DNA from 2 places in the Streptomyces sp. NPDC052012 genome. Region 1 is predicted to be linked to the other one. Evidence: riboswitches for the same ligand, from Rfam matches in the RefSeq annotation. Region 1 holds a riboswitch; the other holds the start of a gene.
What was found. A riboswitch is a leader RNA that binds a small molecule or an ion and turns the genes downstream of it on or off. The one in region 1 is predicted to bind thiamine pyrophosphate.
Positions count from the first base shown of each region.

Region 2: another riboswitch for thiamine pyrophosphate. It lies ahead of thiO (glycine oxidase ThiO); the one in region 1 lies ahead of AB0412_RS21415 (thiamine ABC transporter substrate-binding protein).

Region 1 covers NZ_JBFAXA010000013.1:89,708-100,601, reverse strand. Annotated here, with positions in the region: gene rlmN (23S rRNA (adenine(2503)-C(2))-methyltransferase RlmN) at 1-1,072, shown strand, start outside; TPP riboswitch at 1,093-1,198, shown strand; gene AB0412_RS21415 (thiamine ABC transporter substrate-binding protein) at 1,278-2,360, shown strand; gene AB0412_RS21410 (iron ABC transporter permease) at 2,426-4,027, shown strand; gene AB0412_RS21405 (ABC transporter ATP-binding protein) at 4,028-5,047, shown strand; gene AB0412_RS21400 (maleylpyruvate isomerase family mycothiol-dependent enzyme) at 5,072-5,872, shown strand; gene AB0412_RS21395 (LAETG motif-containing sortase-dependent surface protein) at 6,008-6,664, opposite strand; gene AB0412_RS21390 (Rossmann fold nucleotide-binding protein) at 6,870-7,991, opposite strand; gene AB0412_RS21385 (VOC family protein) at 8,019-8,426, opposite strand; gene AB0412_RS21380 (hypothetical protein) at 8,525-9,985, opposite strand; gene AB0412_RS21375 (ATP-binding cassette domain-containing protein) at 9,967-10,716, opposite strand.
Region 2 covers NZ_JBFAXA010000001.1:582,965-593,858, forward strand. Annotated here, with positions in the region: gene AB0412_RS02660 (deoxyribonuclease IV) at 1-564, opposite strand, end outside; gene pknB (Stk1 family PASTA domain-containing Ser/Thr kinase) at 625-2,559, opposite strand; gene AB0412_RS02670 (thiazole synthase) at 2,792-3,586, opposite strand; gene thiS (sulfur carrier protein ThiS) at 3,589-3,789, opposite strand; gene thiO (glycine oxidase ThiO) at 3,786-4,952, opposite strand; TPP riboswitch at 4,950-5,061, opposite strand; gene AB0412_RS02685 (hypothetical protein) at 5,112-5,474, shown strand; gene AB0412_RS02690 (FAD-dependent oxidoreductase) at 5,507-6,751, shown strand; gene AB0412_RS02695 (Rv2175c family DNA-binding protein) at 6,815-7,180, shown strand; gene thiE (thiamine phosphate synthase) at 7,582-8,253, shown strand; gene metF (methylenetetrahydrofolate reductase [NAD(P)H]) at 8,361-9,284, shown strand; gene AB0412_RS02710 (hypothetical protein) at 9,341-10,270, shown strand; gene AB0412_RS02715 (NAD(P)/FAD-dependent oxidoreductase) at 10,311-10,894, opposite strand, start outside.

The DNA of each region.
Region 1 (10,894 bases):
GCGCGGAGCCAAGCTGCCGCCGCGGCATCTTGCCGATCTCTCGCCTGCCGAGCGCAAGGAGGCGGTCGTTGCGGTCGGTGAGAAGCCGTTTCGTGCCAAGCAGCTGTCGCAGCACTACTTCGCGCGGTACGCGCATGATCCGGAGCAGTGGACGGACATCCCGGCCGGTTCCCGCGGGCGGCTGCGGGAGGCGCTGCTTCCCGAGCTGATGACCGTCGTGCGGCATCTGTCGACCGACCAGGGCACCACCCGCAAGACGCTGTGGAAGCTGTTCGACGGGACGCTCGTCGAGTCCGTGCTGATGCGGTACCCGGACCGGGTGACCATGTGCATCAGCTCGCAGGCCGGGTGCGGGATGAACTGTCCGTTCTGCGCGACCGGGCAGGCGGGACTCGACCGGAATCTGTCCACCGCGGAGATCGTGCATCAGATCGTCGACGGGATGCGGGCGCTCCGGGACGGGGAGGTGCCCGGCGGGCCCGCGCGGCTGAGCAACATCGTGTTCATGGGCATGGGCGAGCCGCTCGCCAACTACAAGCGGGTCGTGGGGGCCATTCGCCGCCTCACCGACCCCGAGCCGGACGGGCTCGGGCTGTCGCAGCGGGGGATCACCGTGTCGACGGTGGGGCTCGTTCCGGCGATTCACCGGTTCTCCGACGAGGGCTTCAAGTGCCGGCTCGCCATCTCCCTGCACGCCCCGGACGACGAGCTGCGCGACACCCTCGTCCCCGTGAACACCCGGTGGAAGGTGCGCGAGGTGCTCGACGCCGGGTTCGAGTACGCGGCCAAGTCCGGTCGGCGGCTGTCCATCGAGTACGCGCTCATCCGTGACATCAACGACCAGGCGTGGCGCGGTGACCGGCTCGGACGGCTGCTCAAGGGGCGGCCCGTGCATGTCAATCTCATCCCGCTGAACCCCACGCCCGGTTCCAAGTGGACCGCCTCGCGGCCCGAGGACGAGAAGGCGTTCGTGGAGGCGATCGCCGCGCACGGTGTGCCGGTCACCATCCGGGACACCCGTGGCCAGGAGATCGACGGGGCCTGTGGTCAGCTCGCCGCGAGCGAGCGGTAACCTGACCGGCGTACACCTTCATATTCCGACAGGGGAGCGCCACAGCGCTGAGAGTGCGGCACCGGCCGCAGACCCTCCGAACCTGGCCCAGGTCATTCTGGGTAGGGAGATCGGTCACCACTCGAGCTGTTGCGCCCTGCCCGGGACCCTCACGGGTGTCCCGGGCAGGGCCGCGTCTCTTCCTGGTCACTCCAGGAGGAATCCAGTGAGCATCACCAAGAAGGTCACCGTCCTGGCCGTCGGGCTGGGGCTGGTCACGCTGTCCGCGTGCGGGTCGTCCGACGGCGACGACCCGAGCGGCGGCGGGTCGAAGACCGTGACCCTGGTCAGCCACAATTCGTGGGCCGCGTCCGAGGACGTCGTCGCCGCCTTCGAGAAGCAGTCCGGCTACAAGGTCAAGGTCCTCGAGGACGGCGACGCCGGGCAGGCCGTCAACAAGGCGATCCTGACCAAGGACAACCCCCAGGGCGACGTCTTCTTCGGCGTCGACAACACCCTGCTGTCCCGCGCCCTCGACAACGGGCTGTTCCAGCCGTACGAGGCGAAGGGCTCCGACCTGATCCTGCCCGAGTACCGGGTGGACGGGGACAAGCACCGGGTCACCCCCGTCGACACCGGCGACGTCTGCGTCAACTACGACAAGAAGTACTTCGCCGATCACAAGCTCGACCCGCCCAAGACCTTCGACGATCTGATCAAGCCCGAGTACAAGGACCTCCTCGTCACCGAGAACGCCTCCACCTCCTCACCCGGCCTCGGCTTCCTGCTCGGCACCGCCGCGAAGTACGGCGACGACCGCTGGCAGGACTACTGGAAGAAGCTCAAGGCCAACGGCGTCAAGGTCGTCGACGGCTGGGAGCAGGCCTACAACGAGGAGTTCTCCGGTTCGGCCGGCGGCAAGAAGGCGAAGGGCGACCGGCCGCTCGTCGTGTCGTACGCGTCCTCACCGCCCGCCGAGGTGATCTACGCCGACCCGAAGCCGGACACCGCGCCCACCGGCGTCGCCGAGGGCACCTGCTTCCGCCAGGTCGAGTACGCGGGCCTGCTGAGCAACGCGAAGAATCCCGAGGGCGGCAAGGCGCTGCTCGACTTCCTGATCAGCAAGACGTTCCAGGACGACATGCCGCTGAACATGTTCGTCTACCCGGTGCGCGAGGGCGCCCAGGTGCCTCAGGAGTTCGTGAAGTTCGGGCCGCAGGCGAAGGACCCGGAGACCATGGACCCGGCGAAGATCGCCGACAACCGTGACCAGTGGGTCAAGTCGTGGACCTCGCTCGTCCTGAAGTGAGCCGGACCGCGCCGGTGAGCCGCGCCGCGGCCAGGTGGCGCGGGAACGCGGCGCGGCTCGGTCTGATGGCCGTGCCCGTCGCGTTCTTCGCCGTCTTCTTCGCCTACCCCGTCGCCGCGATCGTCGCGCGGGGGTTGAAGACCGACGGCGGCTGGCAGCTCGGGCGGATCGGGGACGTGCTGGCCCAGCCGGACATCCGGCACGTCCTGTGGTTCACCACCTGGCAGGCGCTCGTCTCCACCGCCCTGACCCTGGTGATCGCCCTGCCCGGCGCGTACGTCTTCGCCCGCTTCGAGTTCCCCGGCAAACAGCTGCTGCGGGCCGTGGTCACCGTGCCGTTCGTGCTGCCGACGGTGGTCGTCGGCACGGCGTTCATGGCGCTCGTGGGGCGCGGCGGACTCCTCGACGAGTGGTGGGGGGTACGCCTGGACACCACCGTGTGGGCGATCCTGCTCGCGCACGTCTTCTTCAACTACGCCGTCGTCGTACGGACCGTGGGCGGGCTGTGGGCGCAGCTCGACCCGCGGCAGGAGGAGGCCGCGCGGATGCTCGGCGCCTCCCGCTTCACCGCCTGGCGGACCGTCACGCTGCCCGCGCTCGTGCCCGCCGTCGCCGCGGCGACGCTGATGGTCTTCCTGTTCACCTTCACCTCCTTCGGTGTGGTGCAGATCCTCGGCGGGCCCACCTTCTCCACCCTCGAAGTGGAGATCTACCGGCAGACCTCCGAGATCTTCGACCTGTCCACGGCCGCCGTGCTGACGATGATCCAGTTCGTCGCGGTCGGCTCGATCCTCGCCCTGCACGCCTGGACCGTGCGGCGCCGGGAGACCGCGCTGCGGCTGGTGGACGCGTCCGTGACCGCGCGCCGGCCGCGCGGCGCCGGGCAGTGGACGCTGCTCGGCGGGGTGGTCGCCACCGTCGCCGTACTGCTCGTGCTGCCGCTCGCCGTGCTGGTGGAGCGCTCCTTCGGCGCCGCGGACCTCGGCTACTACCGGGCGCTGACCCGGGACGACGGCGGGGTGTTCCTGGTCGCGCCGATCCAGGCCGTCGCCAACTCGCTGCAGTACGCGGTCGCCGCCACCGTCATCGCCGTGCTGATCGGGGGGCTCGCCGCGGTGGCGCTGACCCGGAGGGACGCGGGGCGGCTGGTGCGCGGTTTCGACGCGCTGCTGATGCTGCCGCTCGGGGTGTCCGCGGTGACGGTCGGCTTCGGTTTCCTGATCGCCCTCGACGAGCCGCCGCTGGATCTGAGGTCCTCGTGGATCCTGGTGCCGCTCGCGCAGGCGCTGGTGGGCGTCCCGTTCGTCGTGCGGACCATGCTGCCGGTGCTGCGGGCGGTGGACGTACGGCTGCGGGAGGCGGCGGCGGTGCTCGGGGCGTCGCCGTGGCGGGCCTGGCGGGAGGTGGACCTGCCGATGGTGCGGCGAGCGCTGCTGATCGCGGCCGGGTTCGCCTTCGCGGTGTCGCTGGGGGAGTTCGGGGCGACGGTGTTCATCGCGCGGCCGGACAACCCGACGCTGCCGGTGGCCGTGGCGCGGCTGCTGGGGCGGCCGGGTGACCTCAACTACGGCCAGGCGATGGCCCTGTCGACGATGCTGATGATCGTGTGCGCGGTGGCGCTGCTGGTGCTGGAGCGGCTGCGGACCGACCGGACCGGGGAGTTCTAGATGCTGCTGAGCCTTGAGGGCGCGACCGTCCGCTTCGGGGGCAGGGCGGTGCTGGACACGGTGGACCTGTCGGTCGCCGAGCACGAGATCGTCTGCGTTCTCGGGCCCAGCGGCAGCGGCAAGTCGACGCTGCTGCGGGTGGTGGCCGGGCTCCAGCCCCTCGATGCCGGGCACGTGCTGCTCGACGGCCGCGACCAGTCCGGTGTGCCCGCGCATCGGCGCGGGGTCGGGCTGATGTTCCAGGACCACCAGCTGTTCCCGCAGCGGGACGTGGCCGGCAACGTGTCCTTCGGGCTGCGGATGCGCGGCGCCTCGCGCGGTGAACAGGCCGGTCGCGTGCGGGAGTTGCTGGATCTCGTCGGTCTGCCGGGGGCGGCCGGGCGGGCGGTCGCGGCCCTGTCCGGCGGTGAGCAGCAGCGGGTGGCGCTGGCGCGGGCGCTCGCGCCGAGCCCGCGGCTGCTGATGCTCGACGAGCCGCTCGGCCAGCTCGACCGGTCCCTCAGGGAGCGGCTGGTCGTCGAACTGCGCGAGCTGTTCGGCCGGTTGGGCACCACCGTGCTCGCCGTGACCCACGACCAGGGGGAGGCGTTCGCGCTGGCCGACCGGGTGGTGGTGATGCGGGACGGCCGGATCGCCCAGTCCGGCACACCGCTGCAGGTGTGGCAGCGGCCCGCGAACGCCTTCGTGGCGCGGTTCCTCGGCTTCGAGAACGTCGTCGAGGCGACCGTCGGCGCGGACGTCGCGGTGACGCCCTGGGGCAAGGTCCCCGTGCCCGCCGACGCCCCGCAGGGCGCCCGCACTCTTCTGATCAGGCCCGCCGGGGTGCGCCTGGTTCCCGCCGACGCCGGCCTGCGCTGCACGGTGGCCGCCCGTACTTTCCGCGGCACCCATGTCGCCGTCCACCTCCAGCCCGAGGACGCCCCGCGCCTGGAGGCCGCCTGCCCGCTGCGGGCGGCACCCGAGGTCGGCGACGAGGTCGGGGTCGAGTTCGACGCGGCGGAAATCGTGGTGCTGGGCTGATCACCGCGCTCGTAGGGTGACGTCATGACCACGCTCTCCCACGACCGCTACTGCGACGAAATCACCCACCGGACAGGGCAGTTCAGGGCCCTGCTGACCTCCGGGTCCGGCCTCTTCGCGACGGTGCCGACCTGCCCGGACTGGACCCTGGAGCAGCTGGTGCGCCATGTCGGACGGGCCCTGCTCTGGGTGGAGCTGCTGGTGCGCACCCGGGCCCAGGAGGAGGTCCCGATCGACGACGTACCGGGGACCGAGGGGCCCGGCACCCGCGGAGATGCCGCCGCGCTGGAGACGTGGCTGGCCGAGGCCGGTGCGGCGGCGGTGGCCGCGCTGCGGGAAGCCGGACCGGACACGCGCGTGTGGGCATGGTCCGGGATCCACACCACCGGGTTCTGGGCCCGGCGGATGACCCACGAGCTCGTCGTCCACCACGCGGACGCCATGCTCGCCGCGGGCCGGCCCTTCGCGCCGGTCGCGGCCGAGGTGGCCGCCGACGCGGTGGACGAGTGGCTGGAGATCGTGCAGTTCGTGCAGCGGGTCCTGCCGGACGGCCCGGCGAAGGATCTGCGCCGGCCCGGCGCCTCGCTCCACCTGCACGCCACCGACACCGCGCCCGGTCTGAACGCCGAGTGGCTGATCGAGCTCGGTGAGGACGGTGTCACCTGGCGCCGCGGGCACGAGAAGGCGAGCGTCGCCCTGCGCGGCCCGCTCACCTCCCTGCTCCTCGCCTTCTACCGGCGCCTGCCGCTGGACGCCCCGCGGCTCGAGGTGCTCGGCGACCGGAAGCTGCTGGAGTTCTGGCTGGAGCGGGCGACGTTCGGCTGAGACGGGCCACCGGCCGGGGCGGCACGACGGTGGCCCGCCCCCCCGCCCCCGGCACGGGCGGCACGAGGCCGGCCCGCCCCCCGGCAGGGGACGGACCCCAGGCAAGGGACGGGCCGGCGGAAGGGCGGGGCCGGATCAGCGGTCGCTGTCCGAGCCCCGGCGCCGCATGCCGAGGAAGACCGCGCCGCCGCCGACGACGACCAGCGCGCCCGCGACACCGGCGATCAGAGCGGTGTTGGAGCCGGCGCCGGTCTCGGCGAGGTTGGACTCGCCGACCGCGGGCGACGGGGCGTTGCTCGCGGTGTCCGCGGGAGCGCTGCTCTCGCTCTCCGGCTCCGAGGGGGCGGGGGTGCCGGGCTCCTCGGCCGGGGTCGAGGCGGAGTCCGACGGAGTGGGCGTCGGGCTCGGGGTCTGCTCCTGCTTCTTCTTGCACGCCGTGGCCGGGGTGGTCAGGTTCGGCTCGATGTCCGCGTCCACGTGGGGCTCGGCCTTGATGTGGATGCGGTACTCGGCGTTCGGCTTCCAGTCCTCCTCGAAGGTGAGGGTCACGCCGTCGCGGGAGCCCTTGACCACCTTCTCGCCGACCTTCTTCACGTCGGCGCCGTTGTTCTCCAGGAACACGCTGACGGTGGCCGGGATCCCCTTGGGGTCGACGTCGGTGACGGTGATGACACCGTTGTCACCGACACACTTGGCCTCGGCCGAGAAATCGCTGATGCCGGAGGCCGCCGCGGTGCCGGCGGCGCCGAGGGCGAGCGCGGCCGACGCGGAGGCGACGCCGAGAGCACGCACGGTACGTGTGACGGTACGGCGCGGGGCCGTACGACGGGATACGGACAGAACTGTCACGTTTGTCCTTCACTGGGATGCGCAAATGCGGGGGGTTGAGGGAGAGCTGACGGGACATCAGCTCTCCCAGGTGGCACCCAGGTTTATAAGCGCCGCATAAGTAGTGTCAACGCATATGCCGATCGCGGCCCCCGGCTTTGCCTTCTCATTAACCGCCCAGACGTTTCAACGCCCCGGGAGCCTCCTCGATCCGGTCCACCAGGGCGATCCGCGCCTCCATCGACCGCTCCCGCGCGAGCGCCTGCAGCAGCGGCCAGGCCGGCAGCTTCTCCGTCCAGTGCGCCCGGTCCACCAGCACCATGGGCGTCGGCTCCCCGCGCGACTCGTAGTAGTTGGGCGTCGCGTTGTCGAATATCTCCTGTACGGTCCCGGCGGCGCCCGGAAGGAAGACCACACCCGCGGTGCACCGGGCCAGCAGACCGTCCTCGCGGGTGGCGTTGGCGAAGTACTTCGCGATGTGCGACGCGAAGGCGTTGGGCGGCTCATGGCCGTAGAACCAGGTCGGGATGCCGACCGAGTGGTTGCCCTTCGGCCAGCGGGTGCGCACCTCGAAGGCGGCACGGGCCCAGTCGGTGACCGACGGGGCGAACGAGGGGGCCACCGCGAGGAGTTCGCACGCCTCGTCCAGCATCGCGTCGTCGTACGGGGCCGAGTAGGCGCCGAGGTTCGCGGCCTCCATCGCGCCGGGACCGCCGCCCGTCGCCACCGTGAACCCGGCCTGGGTGAGCGCGCGGCCCAGCCGGGCGGCACCCCGGTACTGCTCGGTGCCGCGGGCCATCGCGTGTCCGCCCATGACCCCCACCACCCGTGCCCCGCGCAGGAGTTCGTCGAGGGCGTCGGACATGGAGTCGTCGTGGACGGCGCGCAGCATCGAGGCGAAGATGTCGCCGTCGGCCCTGGTCCGCTGGAACCAGGCGTAGGCGAGGGCGTCCGGTGTCGCCTCGTAGCCCTTGTCGAGCGAGGCGAACAGGTCGCCGGGGGTGTAGAGATGACCCCGGTAGGGGTCGAAGGGCAGTCCGGGCACGGGCGGAAGCACGAGCGCGCCGTCGGCGCGGAGCTTCTCCGCCGCCTCGGCGCGCATCCGGCAGCCCAGGAACACCGCCTCCGCGGTGTCCGTGGTCAGCAACTCCCGTGTCCGGTCGGTCAGATCGACGGACTGGACCCGGAAGCCGGAGAGGGTGCCGCGGGCCGAGACGATCGCGTCGAACTCCTCGATCGTCTCGATCTCGCGGTCACCGTGATGGGCGGCATGGGCGGGAGAGGTCTGCACCCGCCCCATGCTAGGCCCGTCGTGTTCTCAGCCCTCCACCGCGGACGGGTCCATCCAAATGACTTCCCAGGTGTGGCCGTCGAGGTCGTCGAAGGCGCGCCCGTACATGAAGCCGTAGTCCTGCGTCTCGCCGCTGGGGGAACCGCCCGCCGCGATCGCCTTGTCGATCAGCTCGTCCACCTTCTCGCGGCTCTCCGCGCTCAGCGCGATCAGCACCTCGCTGGACTTCGTCGCGTCGACGATCTCCTTCTTGGTGAACGAGGCGTACTTCTCCCTGGTGAGCAGCATCGCCACGATGGTGTCGCTGATCACGACCGAGGCGGCGGTCTCGTCACTGAACTGCTCGTTGATCGAGTAGCCGAGCTCCGTGAAGAACTTCTTCGAGGCGTCGAGGTTGTTGACGGGCAGGTTCACGAAGATCATCTGCTGGTACATGGTGGGGCCTCTCCCATTCGGTTCCGTAGCGTTCGAGTGGTTAGACCGAGGGCCCCCGCGGAAGTCATCGCTCCCGCGGGGATTTTTTCGAGCGGGTTTCAGCCGGCGAGCGGAAGCGCCGACAACTCGGCCACGAACAGCGTCAGGGGAGCGAACAGGGCGACGAGCGCGGCGGACCGCAGCGCCGCGGCCTTGCGCAGGGTCGCGGCGGGAGCGCCGAGGCGCAGCAGCGCGTCCGTGGTGAGCGCGCGGGCCTGCCTGGCCTCGGCCGCGGCCGTCAGCAGGGTCGCCACCGCGCAGCCGGTCACCAGCAGCACCCCGAGGGTGGTGAGCGGGGCGACGGACGGGTCCTCGGTGTCGTACAGCGAGGTCATGGCGTACGCGGCCGACGTGACCGCGCAGACCACGCCCAGCGGGCGGCCGATCCGGACGGCCTCCGTCATCAGCGTCCGCCCCGCCAGCAGGCGCAGGGCGCCCGGGCGCACCGCCTGCAGCAGCCTGCCGCACAGGTGGGTGAGCCCCGGACCGGCCAGCGCGAGCCCGAGGGCGGTCAGCGCAAGGCCCGCCAGCGCGCCGGGCCCCCCGCCGGATGCGGAACCGTCGCTCGTACGGCTGACGAAGGCCTCCACGGCCAGTCCGACGGCCAGTACGGCGATGCCCCAGGGCAGACCGGACGGCGGCGCGAGGGGAGCGGCGGTGGCGGCCTCGGTGAGCGACTCCGGCGTGGCGGGCGAGGGGTCGGTCCGCGTGCCTGGGGCGGTGGCGACCGTCCCCGGGGCGGCTGATGTGGCACGGCTGCCCGTCGCCGGGGCGGTGGGCGTGGGCTCGGCGGTGAGCGTGGCCTCGGCGGTGGTGCCCGGCGTGCCGGTCGCGGCGGCGGTACCGGCCTGGTCCGGTGGCGGCGTCTCGGCCGTGCGCCGGTCGCGTGCCGCCGGGCCGAGGTGCTTGCCGAAGCGCCCGTACGCCCCGAAGGTCTCCCGGACCGCCGTGCGCCGGTACGCGCCGAACCGGCCGTACGCCCGCGCCATGCGGGACCCGCCGGCCGCCTGCTCGCGCGGCCGCAGCGACACCGCCACGGCCGCCGACGCGCTCAGCGGGACCATGGCGAGCAGGGTGAGGGCCGCCGGGAGTGGCAGCGGCTGCTCCGCGGCGAGGAAGTCGGTGGCAGCCCCGTCGAAGGGCATGCCGGTGAGATCACCGCGCAGGTGCAGGAAGACCAGCAGCGCGATCAGCGAGCCCAGCGTGCAGGCCAGGGCGGTGGTCGTCGCGGAGATCGCCATCAGGCGGGCGGGACCGAGACCGAGCGCCGACAGACCGGGCCGGGGCCGGGTCGCGGGGTCGGTACGCGCCACCGCCACCGCGAAGTACACGGTGGCCGCGAGCGGGGCCGTGCACCAGGCCAGGCGCAGCGCGGAGGCGGACGGGGTGTCCGGGTGGTTCAGCGCGTGACCGAGGGCGCCCAGGAGCAGGAAGCCCGTGCCCGCCGAGGCCGCGGCGACCAGGAGGCGGCGCAGCTGGACGGCGGGCCGGGCGCTTCGGGTCAGACGGAGAGCGAGCACGCGGCCCGGCCCTCCGTCTCGGCGGTCTCGGCGACCGGTGGCAGATGGACGGTGCGTACGCGCCGTCCGTCGAGCAGGGACACGGTGCGGTCGGCGAGCGCCGCGGTGTCCGGGTCGGCGGTGGCGAGGACGACCGTGATGCCGTGCGAGCGGGCCGCCGTGGTGAGCGTGCGCAGCACGTGCCGGCGGTCGGCGCGGTGCAGCGGGGCGGTCGGCTCGTCGGCGAACAGCACCGTGGGCGCCGGGGCGAGGGCGCGGGCGATGCACACCCGCTGCCGCTCGGCGTGCGTCAGCTCGTCGGGGTGCTCGCGGGCCTTGTCGCCGACGTCCAGGCGCTCCAGCCACTCCAGGGCCGCCGTCTTCGCCCGGCGGCGGCCGGTGCCGCGCAGCAGCAGCGGCAGCGCGGCGTTCTCCCAGACGTTCAGCTCCGGGACGAGGACCGGGACCGGGTCGATCCAGCCGAAGCGCTCCCGGCGCAGCCGCTCCCGGGCGACCGGGCCCAGGGTGTGCATCGGCCCGCTGTTGAACCAGACCTCGCCGCCGTGGACGGGGGTCAGACCGGCGAGGCAGCGCAGCAGTGTCGTTTTGCCGCTGCCGCGCGGGCCGCCGACGGCGAGGATCTCGCCCTCCCTGACGCCGAGCGAGACCCCGCTCAGCCCGGGAGAGCCGTCCGCGTGCCGGAACTGCAGGGCACGTGCCCAGAGCACGTCGTTGTCCGGTGGGGCCACCATGGCGTACACCTCGGTTCGGATCGGAAATGCCGTGCGCGGTTCGTGTTTTCCCCCGTGCGGGGGAACGAAGGCAGGGCCGATCGGTCACTGGCACGCTAGGCAGGCGGCGGCGACACGCCGGACAGCACGCGGCCCCGGGCCGCCGTTTCTCACTCGAACGGGCGGCACCGGGGCCGGT
Region 2 (10,894 bases), on a different contig from region 1:
GCAGGTGTCCAGGCAGACCCCGAGCTTCGGATGGGCGTCCAGCGCCTCGACGTACGGCCCGAAGTCCCACGTCCGCGAGCACAGCGAGGCGCCCTGCCCCGCCGTCGACTCCAGCAGCAGGAACGGATCGTCGTCGTGGGTGAGCTCGTCGAGCAGCGGCAGCATGTACTCCCGCACCTGCCTCAGCGCCACCGGCCTCTCCCGCCCGCCCGTCGCGCTCCCGGTGTGCACCACCACACCCAGCGCGCCGATCTCCCGGCCCCGGCGCAGCGAGTGCCGCAGCGACTCCACCGACCGCTCGACGGTCGCCTCGGTGTGGGAGCCGAAGTTGATCAGATACGGGGCATGCACGTACACCGGGATCGACCCGTCCGCACAGGCCGCCCGGAACGCCTCGTCCTGCCGCGGACTGCCCACCGGGGTGGCCCAGCCGCGCGGATTGGCGACGAAGACCTGCACGGTCTCGGCGCCCAGCTCACGGGCGTAGGACAGACCGACGGAATGCAGACCGCCGGCCACGGGCACATGGCTGCCGATCGGGTTGCGGGGGAGGTCACTCTTCACCCGTTCAGGGTGTCATGACCGCCGGAGCCCACCGGTCCGGGGCCCCGGCCGCCCGTCCCGTCAGCGGATCTCGATGGTGATCGTGGAACCCTTGGGCGCCGTCTCGCCGCCCTCCACGGACTGGCCCTCGACCGTGTCGCCGAACAGCCCGAGCAGACCGCGGTCCTCGTCGACCCGGAACCCGGCGCCCTCCAGCTTCTCCTTGGCCTCGTCCACGCTGTCGCCGGTCACGTCCGGGACCTCGACCATCTCCGGACCCTTGGACAGCGTCAGCGTCACCGTGTCGCCCTCGGCGGCCACACCGCCGGCGCCCGGGTTCTGCCGGGCCACCTGGCCCGCGTCGTGCTCGGAGTTGACCCGCTGGGCGGCGACCTTCACCTTCAGGCCGGCCTCCTGCAGTTCGGCCCGCGCGTCCGCCAGATCGTCACCGGTCACGTCCGGCACATCCACCGGGCTGCCCTTGCTCACCGTGAGCGCCACCGCCGAGCCCGCGCGGACCTTGGTGCCCTTGCCCGGCTCGGTGGAGATCACCGAGCCCCGGGGCACGTCCTCGCTGAACTCCCGGGTGACCATGCCCGGCTCCAGGCCCTCGTCCTTCAGCAGGGAGCGCGCCTTGTCCAGCGCGTAACCGTCCAGGTCGGGCACCCGCACGGTCTGCGGGCCCTTGGAGATCACCAGCGACACCGAGTCGTTGCCCCGGATCCGCGCGCCCGCCTTCGGGTCCGTGCTGATCACGGTGCCCCGCTTCACGGTGTCGCTGTACGCCTCCGTCACCCTGCCGACGTCCAGCCCGGCGTCCGCCAGCCGGTCCCGGGCCTCGTCCTCGGTCTTCGCCAGCAGCGGCGGGACCTTGGTGAACTGGCCGGAGTTGATGTACCAGATCCCCGTGCCCACGCCCAGCACCAGCAGCACGGCGACGACGACCGCCATCGGGCCGCGCCGCATCCCCGTGCGCCGCCGGGGCGGCAGCGGGGGCGGGGACTGCAACCGGCTGGTGCGGTGGAAGGAGTCCTCGCCGTCACCGCCCTCGTCGTCGTTGACGGGGAGCGGGCGCGGCACGGTGAGGGCGCGCGGGATGACGCTCGTACGGTCCTCGGCGTTGTCGTGCTCCGCCGTCAGCGCCTGCGGCGGCACCGCGTCCAGCTGCTCGTCGCCGAGCCGCCCGCGCGCCTCGCGGACGCGGGCGAGCAGCGCCACGGCGTCGTGCGGACGCACCTCGGGCGTGCGCGCGGTCGCGGCGGCGACCAGCTCGTCCAGCTCGTACGCCATCCGGGGCACCGCGGCCGACGGCGGCGGCACGTCCTCGTGCAGATGCTTGTACAGCACGGTCGCGGGGGAGTCGCCGTCGTGCGGCTTCTCGCCGGTGAGCATCTCGTAGAGCAGGATGCCGCAGGCGTAGACGTCCACCCGGGGGTCGGCGGTGCCGTGCTCGATCTGCTCCGGCGCCAGATACGAGACCGTGCCCAGCACGGTGCCCGTGGTGTTCGTCACCGTGTCCACGGCACGCACGAGACCGAAGTCGGCGACCTTGACCCGGCCGTCGTCCCCGATGAGCACGTTCTCCGGCTTCATGTCCCGGTGCACGAACCCGGCGCGGTGCGCGGCGCCGAGCGCGGCCAGCACCGGCTCCAGGATGTCCAGCGCGGCCCGCGGCTGCAGCGCGCCCCGCTCGCGCAGCACGTCCCGCAGGGTACAGCCGGCGATGTACTCCATCGCCAGGTAGACGTACGCCCCGTCGGTGCCCTGGTCGAAGACCTGCACGACGTTCGGGTGCGCCAGGCGCGCGACCGACTTCGCCTCCCGGATGAACCGCTCGACGAACGAGCCGTCCGCGGCGAGGGACGGGTGCATCACCTTGAGCGCGAGCACGCGGTCCAGACGGGTGTCCACGGCCCGGTAGACCGTGGCCATCCCGCCGACCGCGATCCGCGCCTCGACGCGGTACCGGCCGTCGAGCACCTGCCCGACCAGAGGGTCCTGAAGGGTCGTGTCCACGCAGGGAGTCTACGAGCCACAACCGACACCCCGACCCCGTCCACCCCTGTTCGGACCCCTATTGCAGCGCACCTGTGACGCGTCTCGCACACGCCGGGAAGCACCAGAGCTGCCCCCCCACTCACCCGCAGCCGCCGACGGCGATCGCCCCCCACGGGGAGCGCCCACCTCTCGACCGACCGGAAACGGGTGGTGCGTGGGTGGGAGAGCAGGACGGGAGAGCAGCGCCGGCTCAGAAGGCAGGACGCTCAGGATCCAGCACGGCCAAACCCTCCGCAGGAGACGACGCCTCGGCGAAATGCCTCCGCGGAATCCGCCCGGCCAACCGAGCCAGCCTCCCCGCCTCCACCGCACTCCGCATGGCGTGAGCCATCAGCACCGGCTCCTGCGCCCGGGTGACGGCGGACGCCAGCATCACCCCCGCACACCCCAGCTCCATCGCCAGCGCCGCATCCGACGCCGTACCGGCCCCCGCATCCAGAATCACCGGCACCCCGGCCCGTTCCACGATCAACTCGAAGTTGTGCGGATTGCGAATCCCGAGCCCCGACCCGATCGGCGACCCCAGCGGCATGACCGCCGCACACCCCACGTCCTCCAGCTTCCGCGCCAGCACCGGGTCGTCATTGGTGTACGGCAGCACCGTGAACCCGTCGTCCACCAGCGTCTCCGCCGCCTCCAGCAACTCGACCGGATCCGGCAGCAGCGTCCGCTCGTCGGCGATGACCTCCAGCTTGATCAGATCGGTACCCAGCGCCTCCCGCGCCAGCCGCGCGGTGAGCACCGCCTCCCCGGCGGTGAAGCACCCCGCCGTGTTCGGCAGCACCCGGATCCCGAGCTTCTCCAGCACGGACAGCACCGACCCGTGCACCGAGGGATCCACCCGCCGCATCGCGACGGTCGTCAGCTCCGTCCCGGACGCCACCAGCGCCCGCTCCAGCACATCGAGGCTCGGCGCCCCTCCGGTGCCCATGATCAGGCGGGACGTGAAGGACGTACCACCGAGGACGAAGGGATCGTCGGCCATGATCAGCCTCCTTGGACGGCGGTGAGGACTTCCACGCGGTCACCCTCGGAGAGGGGAGTGGAGGCCCACTGCGTGCGCGGGACGACGGTTTCGTTCAGGGCCGCGGCCACGCCCGAGGGCGCCGCGGTGAGCGACGTCACGACGACGACGAGACGGGTTCCGGACTCGACCTCTCGGGGTTCCCCGTTGACCGAGATGTTCATGCGGACTGCTCCATGAGTGCGTCGGCGGTGAAGCGCCGGGGCGTGAACGGCCGGGCCTCGGCGGGGAGTTCCCCCGTGGTCAGCACATGGGCCATGACGTCGCCGGTCACCGGCGTGAGGAGCACACCGTTGCGGTAGTGCCCGGTGGCCAGCAGCAGCCCCTCCAGCCCCGTCGGCCCGAGCAGCGGAGCGTTGTCGGGCGAGCCCGGCCGCAGTCCGGCCCGGGTCTCGGTGAGCGGCAGCTCGGTGATCCCGGGCACCAGCTCATGGGCGTCGCGCAGCAGCTCGTACACGCCGCCCGCGGTGACGGTGGTGTCCCAGCCCAGCTCCTCGCTGGTCGCCCCGATCACCAGCTCGCCGCTCTCGCGCGGCACCAGATAGACGTGGCTGCCGCGCACCACGGCCCGCACGGTCCGGCTCAGGAACGGCCCGTACTCGGCGGGCATCGTCAGCCGTACGACCTGCCCCTTCACCGGCCGTACCGGCGGCACCACGTCCTGCGGGACCCCCGCGAGCCGCCCGCTCAGGCTGCCTCCGGCCAGCACCACCTGCCCGGCGTTCAGCTCGGCCCCGCCGGCGGTGACCACGCCCGCCGCCCGGTCCCCGGCGACGACCAGCCGCTCGGCCCACGCGCGGTGCAGCACCACGCCCGCGCGCTCACAGGCCGTCACCAGCGCCGCCGCGAGCCGCCGCGGATCGATCTGGTGGTCGCCGTCCACGCGCAGCCCGCCGCGCACACCCGGCGCGAGCATCGGCTCCAGCCGCCGGCACTCCCGCCCGGACAGCCATTGTGAATCCAGCCCCGACCGCTGCTGCAGCGCGTGCAGCTCGCGCAGATGGGCCCGGTCGTCGGCGTCCAGGGCGACCGCGAGCGTGCCGCAGCGGCGGTAGCCGAGGTCGTGTCCGGTGGCCTCGGTCAGTTCGGCCGCGAAGTCGGGGTAGCGGCGTGCGGAGGCGAGATTCAGGGCGAGCAGGGTCTGCTCGCCGTAGTGCAGTTCCGTGACGGCGGCCAGCATCCCGGCAGCCACCTGGGCGGCCCCGCCGCCCGGCTCGGGATCCACCACGGTCGTGGCGAGACCGCGCTGCGCGGACCGCCAGGCCGTGACCAGACCGATGATTCCGCCCCCGATGACAAGGACGTCGGACGTGCGCGTACGCGACATGGGCGTCCAGCCCCTCCCTTCGCCGGCATGACCCGGATCAGGTTCGTACGGTCGGAGGCCGCCAGCCTCCCTCTCAGCCCGGTGCGTCCGGGCTCCCGCGAGTGCTTTACGTTGGCCACCCTAGCCCCCGGAGCACCGACCTTGTAAGGGAGCCCAGCCGTGGCCCGTTCGCTCGACGGTCTCGTCCTCGCCCCGGTCGCCGACCAGGCACCGGGCCAGGTCGGCACCCGCACCCGCTTCCGCTACCACGAGCGGGACGGCGAGATCTGGGCCGACTACGCGGGCGGCGACGTCGTACGCGGCCACTTGCTGGGCACCCGGGACGGGGACCGGCTGGACTTCCGGTACGTGCAGCTCAAGCGGGACGGCACGACCTCCTCGGGGCACTGTGTGTCGACGGTCGTGGACCTGCCCGACGGGCGGGTCCGGCTGGAGGAGAGCTGGGAGTGGGAGTCGCAGCCGGGCAGTGGGACCAGCGTGGTGGAACAGGTCGTGGCGCAGGTCGTGGCCCAGGGGGACTGACTGACAAAACGTCAGGTGCTTATGGTGATCAGGTGAGCGAGCAGACGCAGGAACCGGAGTCGTCCGACGAGACGCGCCGGGTGGTGGTGGCGGGCGCGGGCATGGCCGGCGTCCAGACCGCGGTCGCCCTGCGCGAGCAGGGGTTCGGCGGCACGGTGCTGCTCATCGGCGCCGAGCCCCACCAGCCGTACGACCGGCCGCCGTTGTCCAAGGCCGTGCTGCTCGGCAAGGCCGAGGACTCCGCCTTCGACGTCGACTTCGAGGCGCTCGGCATCGACCTGCGGCTCGGCTGCGAGGTGCTCGGCCTGCGCCCCGCCGACCACCGGCTGGACACCGAGGCCGGGCCCGTCCCGTACGACGTCCTGGTGATCGCCACCGGCGCGGAACCGGTCCGGCTGCCCGGCGCGGACGGCGTGCCCGGCGTGCACCTGCTGCGCACCCTCGACGACGCCGAGCGGCTGCGGCCCGTGCTCGCCCGGCAGCACGACATCGTGGTGGTCGGCGCCGGCTGGATCGGCGCCGAGTTCGCCACGGCGGCGCGCGAGGCGGGCTGCGCGGTCACCGTCGTCGAGGCCGCCGACCGGCCGCTGGCCGAGGCGCTGCCCGCGGAGGTGGCCGCCCCCATGACCGCCTGGTACGCCGACGCGGGAGTCGAGCTGCGGACGCACGCACGCGTGGAGCGCGTCGAGCCCGGCGCGGTGCTGCTCGACGACGGCTCACGGCTGCCCGCGGGCGCGGTGGTCGTCGGGATCGGCGCCCGCCCCGCCACCGCCTGGCTGGCCGGGTCCGGGGTCCGGCTCGGCGCGTACGGCGAGGTGGTCGCCGACCGCCACCTGGCGACGTCCGTCCCCGATGTCTACGCCGTCGGCGACTGCGCGTCCTTCCCCTCCGGGCGCTACGGCGAACGGCTGCTCGTCCACCACTGGGACAACGCCCTCCAGGGGCCCCGCACGGTCGCCGCGAACATCCTCGGTGCGGCCACGGGTGAGCCTCCGGCGGTGTACGACCCGGTGCCGTACTTCTGGTCCGAGCAGTTCGGGCGCTTCGTCCAGTACGCCGGTCACCACGCGGACGCCGACCGGATCGTGTGGCGCGGCGACCCGTCCGGCCCGGCGTGGACCGTGTGCTGGCTGCGGCGGTCCCGTCTGGTGGCGCTGCTGGCGGTGGGGCGGCCCCGGGACCTCGCACAGGGGCGTCGGCTGATCGAGGCGGGGGCGACGATGGACCCCCGCCTGATCGCGGACCCGGCCCGCCCTCTGAAGTCGGCGACGGCGTGACGCGTTCGCGCTGGTGGGTGGGGCTGACTTCCGACTGTCAGTGGCAGATGGCACGCTTGTCCCGTGACCGAGATTGACGCAAAGATCGATGCTCTCGTCCCCGCCTGGCTCACCCTGCCCGACATCGCCGAGAAGCTCGGCGTCGAGGTGACGCGCGTTCGGCAGCTGGTCAAGGAGGGCCAGCTCATCGCCGTGCGCCGGGGTGAGAACCGCGCGCTGCACGTGCCCGCCGCCTTCATCGACGGGGACAAGGTCGTCAAGGGCCTCTCCGGCACCCTGACGCTCCTGCGGGACGACGGCTTCACGGTCGAAGAGATGCTGGAGTGGCTCTTCACTCCCGACCCGTCCCTGCCGGGCACCCCCGCGCAGGCACTGAGCGAGAACCGCGGCACGGAGGTGAAGCGCCGCGCCCAGGCCCTCGCGGTCTGACCCGCCTTCGGACCCCGAGAGCCTGACGAACAACCGCCCGGCGCCCTTGCGGATCGAGGGCGCCGGCGGAGAAGACCGAAACCCCCGGCCGCCGAGACCCTGCCGGGCAGCGGCCCGTAACCGAGCTGCGCCCGCACGCGCCGCAGCCGTGTCCCCACGTCGGTAGCTGCGGGCGGTCGTGCCTCCCCCAGTGCCTTGAGGGCCTGGGAGGTGCCCCAGGGCGATGGGGGTCCCCCCGCTCGAGCGAAGCCGAGAGTGGGGGAGGGTGGGCGCAGCGGCGCCCCGCCGGCGCGGGCGAGCGACACCCACCCCCGGCCGACGTCACCGACAGCACCTGCATAGGGTCCCTGGCGGGCGCGCACCATCACCGCCGACCGACCTCGAAACCCTGGGGGCCCCGAATGCCCGACTCCGCTGCCACTTCCGCCCGGGCCCGTCTCACCGACGCCCGTCTCTACCTCTGCACCGACGCCCGCACACGCCAGGGCGACCTCGCGGAGTTCCTCGACACCGTCCTGTCCGCCGGCGTCGACATCGTGCAGCTCCGCGACAAGGGCATGGAGGCCGCCGAGGAACTGGAGCACCTCGCCGTCTTCGCCGAGGCCTGCGCCAAGCACGGCAAGCTGCTCGCGGTCAACGACCGTGCGGACGTCGCCCACGCCGCCACCGCCGACGTCCTCCACCTCGGCCAGGGCGACCTCCCGGTCCCCGCGGCGCGGGCCATCCTCGGCCCGGACGTACTCATCGGCCGCTCCACGCACACCGAGTCCGAGGCCACCGCGGCCGCCGCTCAACAAGGCGTCGACTACTTCTGCACCGGCCCCTGCTGGCCCACCCCCACCAAGCCCGGCCGGCACGCCCCCGGCCTCGACCTGGTCCGCCACACCGCCGCTCTCGGCACCGACCGCCCCTGGTTCGCCATCGGCGGTATCGATCTCGGCAACCTCGACCAGGTCCTGGACGCCGGCGCCCGCCGGGTCGTCGTCGTCCGGGCCATCACCGAGGCGGACGATCCCGGCGCGGCGGCGGCGGAGCTCGCCCACCGCGTGCGGCAGGCGCCGGACCGCGGATGACGCGCGTTTGTCTCAAGTGTGTCCAAGGGGTGGACAACAAGTCGACAATTCAGACAATTCTCCCGCATCCGGTTGGGGGACCGCCCACCCCTGGCTAACCTGCCCGTATGGCCCTCGGCACCGCATCCATCAGGTCCGACCACGCGCGAACCGTGCGCGACATGCTCGCGACAGGAAAGACGACCTATTCGTTCGAGTTCTACGCCCCCAAGACCCCGAAGGGCGAGCGGAACCTGTGGAACGCGCTGCGCCGGGTCGAGGCCGTGGCCCCCGACTTCGTCTCCGTGACCTACGGCGCGGGCGGTTCCACCCGCGCCGGCACGGTCAAGGCGACGGAGGCGATCGCCTCGGACACCACGCTCACCCCGATCGCCCACCTCACGGCGGTCGACCACTCGGTCGCCGACCTGCGCAACATCATCGGGCAGTACGCCGACGCCGGGATCCGCAACATGCTCGCGCTGCGCGGCGACCCGCCCGGCGACCCGATGGGCGAGTGGGTGCCGCACCCCCAGGGCCTCACCTACGCCGCCGAACTCGTCGAACTGATCAAGGCGTCCGGTGATTTCTGCGTGGGCGTCGCCGCCTTCCCCGCGATGCACCCCCGCTCCACCGACTGGGAGGACGACGTCCGTCACTTCGTCGACAAGTGCCGGGCGGGCGCGGACTACGCGATCACGCAGATGTTCTTCCACCCGGAGGACTACCTGCGGCTGCGCGACCGGGTCGCGGCCGCCGGCTGCGAGACGCCGATCATCCCCGAGGTCATGCCCATCGCCAGTGTGAAGACGCTGGAGCGGATCCCGTCCCTCACCAACGCGTCCTTCCCGGACGCCCTGAAAGAGCGGATCCTCACAGCCAAAGGCGATCCGGCCGCTGTACGCTCGATCGGAATCGACTTCGCCACGGAGTTCTGCGCGCGGCTGCTGGCCGAGGGAGTGCCCGGACTGCACTTCATCACGCTGAACAACTCCACGGCGACGCTGGAAATCTACGAGAATCTGGGCCTGCACCACCCACCGCAGGCCTAGACCGGTCGCACCGACGTACGACACACTGCGTAGCGGCCACTGGGAGAGGGGCGTACATGGGCTGGACGGTCCTCTATATCGCGTTCGGCATCGTCGCGCTGTGGCTGCTCGGCGAGGTGCTGCTGCAGTACAAGGCGCGGCTGCGCTGGCGGCTGCTCGCCTTCGTCGGCTTCCTCGGTGTCGTGGTCGGTGTGCTCATCCCGTCCGTCGTCGTCATCGGGCTGGGCGCCGCCGCCTTCGCGGTCGGCCAGACCTACGTCACGCTGTCGTTCCGCCGCGGCTTCGCCGCCGGCTGGGCGGTCAACGCCCCGATGCTGGCCGCCGCCACCGGTCGCCGCGACCGCGGGCGCGAGGAGCCGACCCTGGAGGTCTCCGACCTCGAGGCGTCGGGCGACGCCCACGGCGAGGGCACGAAACACCGCGACCGGGCCGCCTCGTACGGCACGGACGACGACTACGACCGCGACGACGTCTTCACCCCCGGCCGCTCCGACCGGCAGACGGCCGCCGAGACCACCGCCGTCTACGCCCCGCAGCCCCTGTCCGACGACACCGGCTCGTACGGCGTCTACGACACCGGGTACGGCACCCAGACCCAGGACCAGTACGCCGCGGCCACCCAGAGCGCCGACCAGGGCTACGCCTCCTACGACTACTCCGGCTACGGCCAGCAGGGCTACGACACGGGCCAGCAGCAGTACGCCGCCTACTCCGACCCGTACATCGGCACCCCGACCTACGGCGGCACCGGGTACGACACCGGCTACGCCGACCCGCAGCAGTACGGCCAGCAGCAGGGCTACGGCCAGGACCAGTACACCGGCACCTACGGCGGCGAGACCCCGGCAGGTGGCCTGTGGGTCCCGCAGCAGCGCAGCACCGACGACCCGTACGGCGGTGAACTCCCGCCGGAGCAGGCGTACCCGTACCAGGGTGACCAGCAGCAGCCTCCGGCGAACGGCTACGACGAGCAGTACCGCTTCTGAGAGCAGTACCGCCCCTGACCGCCGGGGCGCCCGGCGGTGCTCACTGCGACCCGCGGAAGTCCGGCCCCTCCACGATCAGCCCGGCGACCAGCGCCCCCGACATCCCGGCATGCGGCAGCCCACCTCCGGGGTGGGACCAGCCGCCGACCGTGAACAGCCCCGGCGTCCGCGTGCTGTTGGCGGGATGCAGCCCGCGCCCGCCCGCCGCTGCCAAGGCCGGCGGCGGCACGGCTCCGCCCTCGGCACCCGTCTCTCGCGCGATGTCGGCGGGGGTGCGCACCTGGTGCCACAGCAGACGGTCCCGCAGGCCGGGTATCGCGCGCTCGGCGACGGTGATCAGCTGCTCCGCGTACGCGGCCGGGGCCTCACCTGCCGCCGGGACCACCGACGTCAGCGTCACCGACTCGTGCCCGGTGTCCGGCACCAGCGCCGGATCGTCCGGCCGCAGCACCGTGACCGTGGGACGGGCGGGCCGGCGGGCAGCGGAGCCGGACAGCGCGTCGAGCTCGGCGTCCCGGTCTTCCGCGTGCACCACCGTGCGGTGCGCGGTCCCCTCCGGACGCCCTCCGCGCAGCGCCAGCAGCACGGTCAGCCGGCTCGCCGCCGCCCGCTGCGGCGGCACCT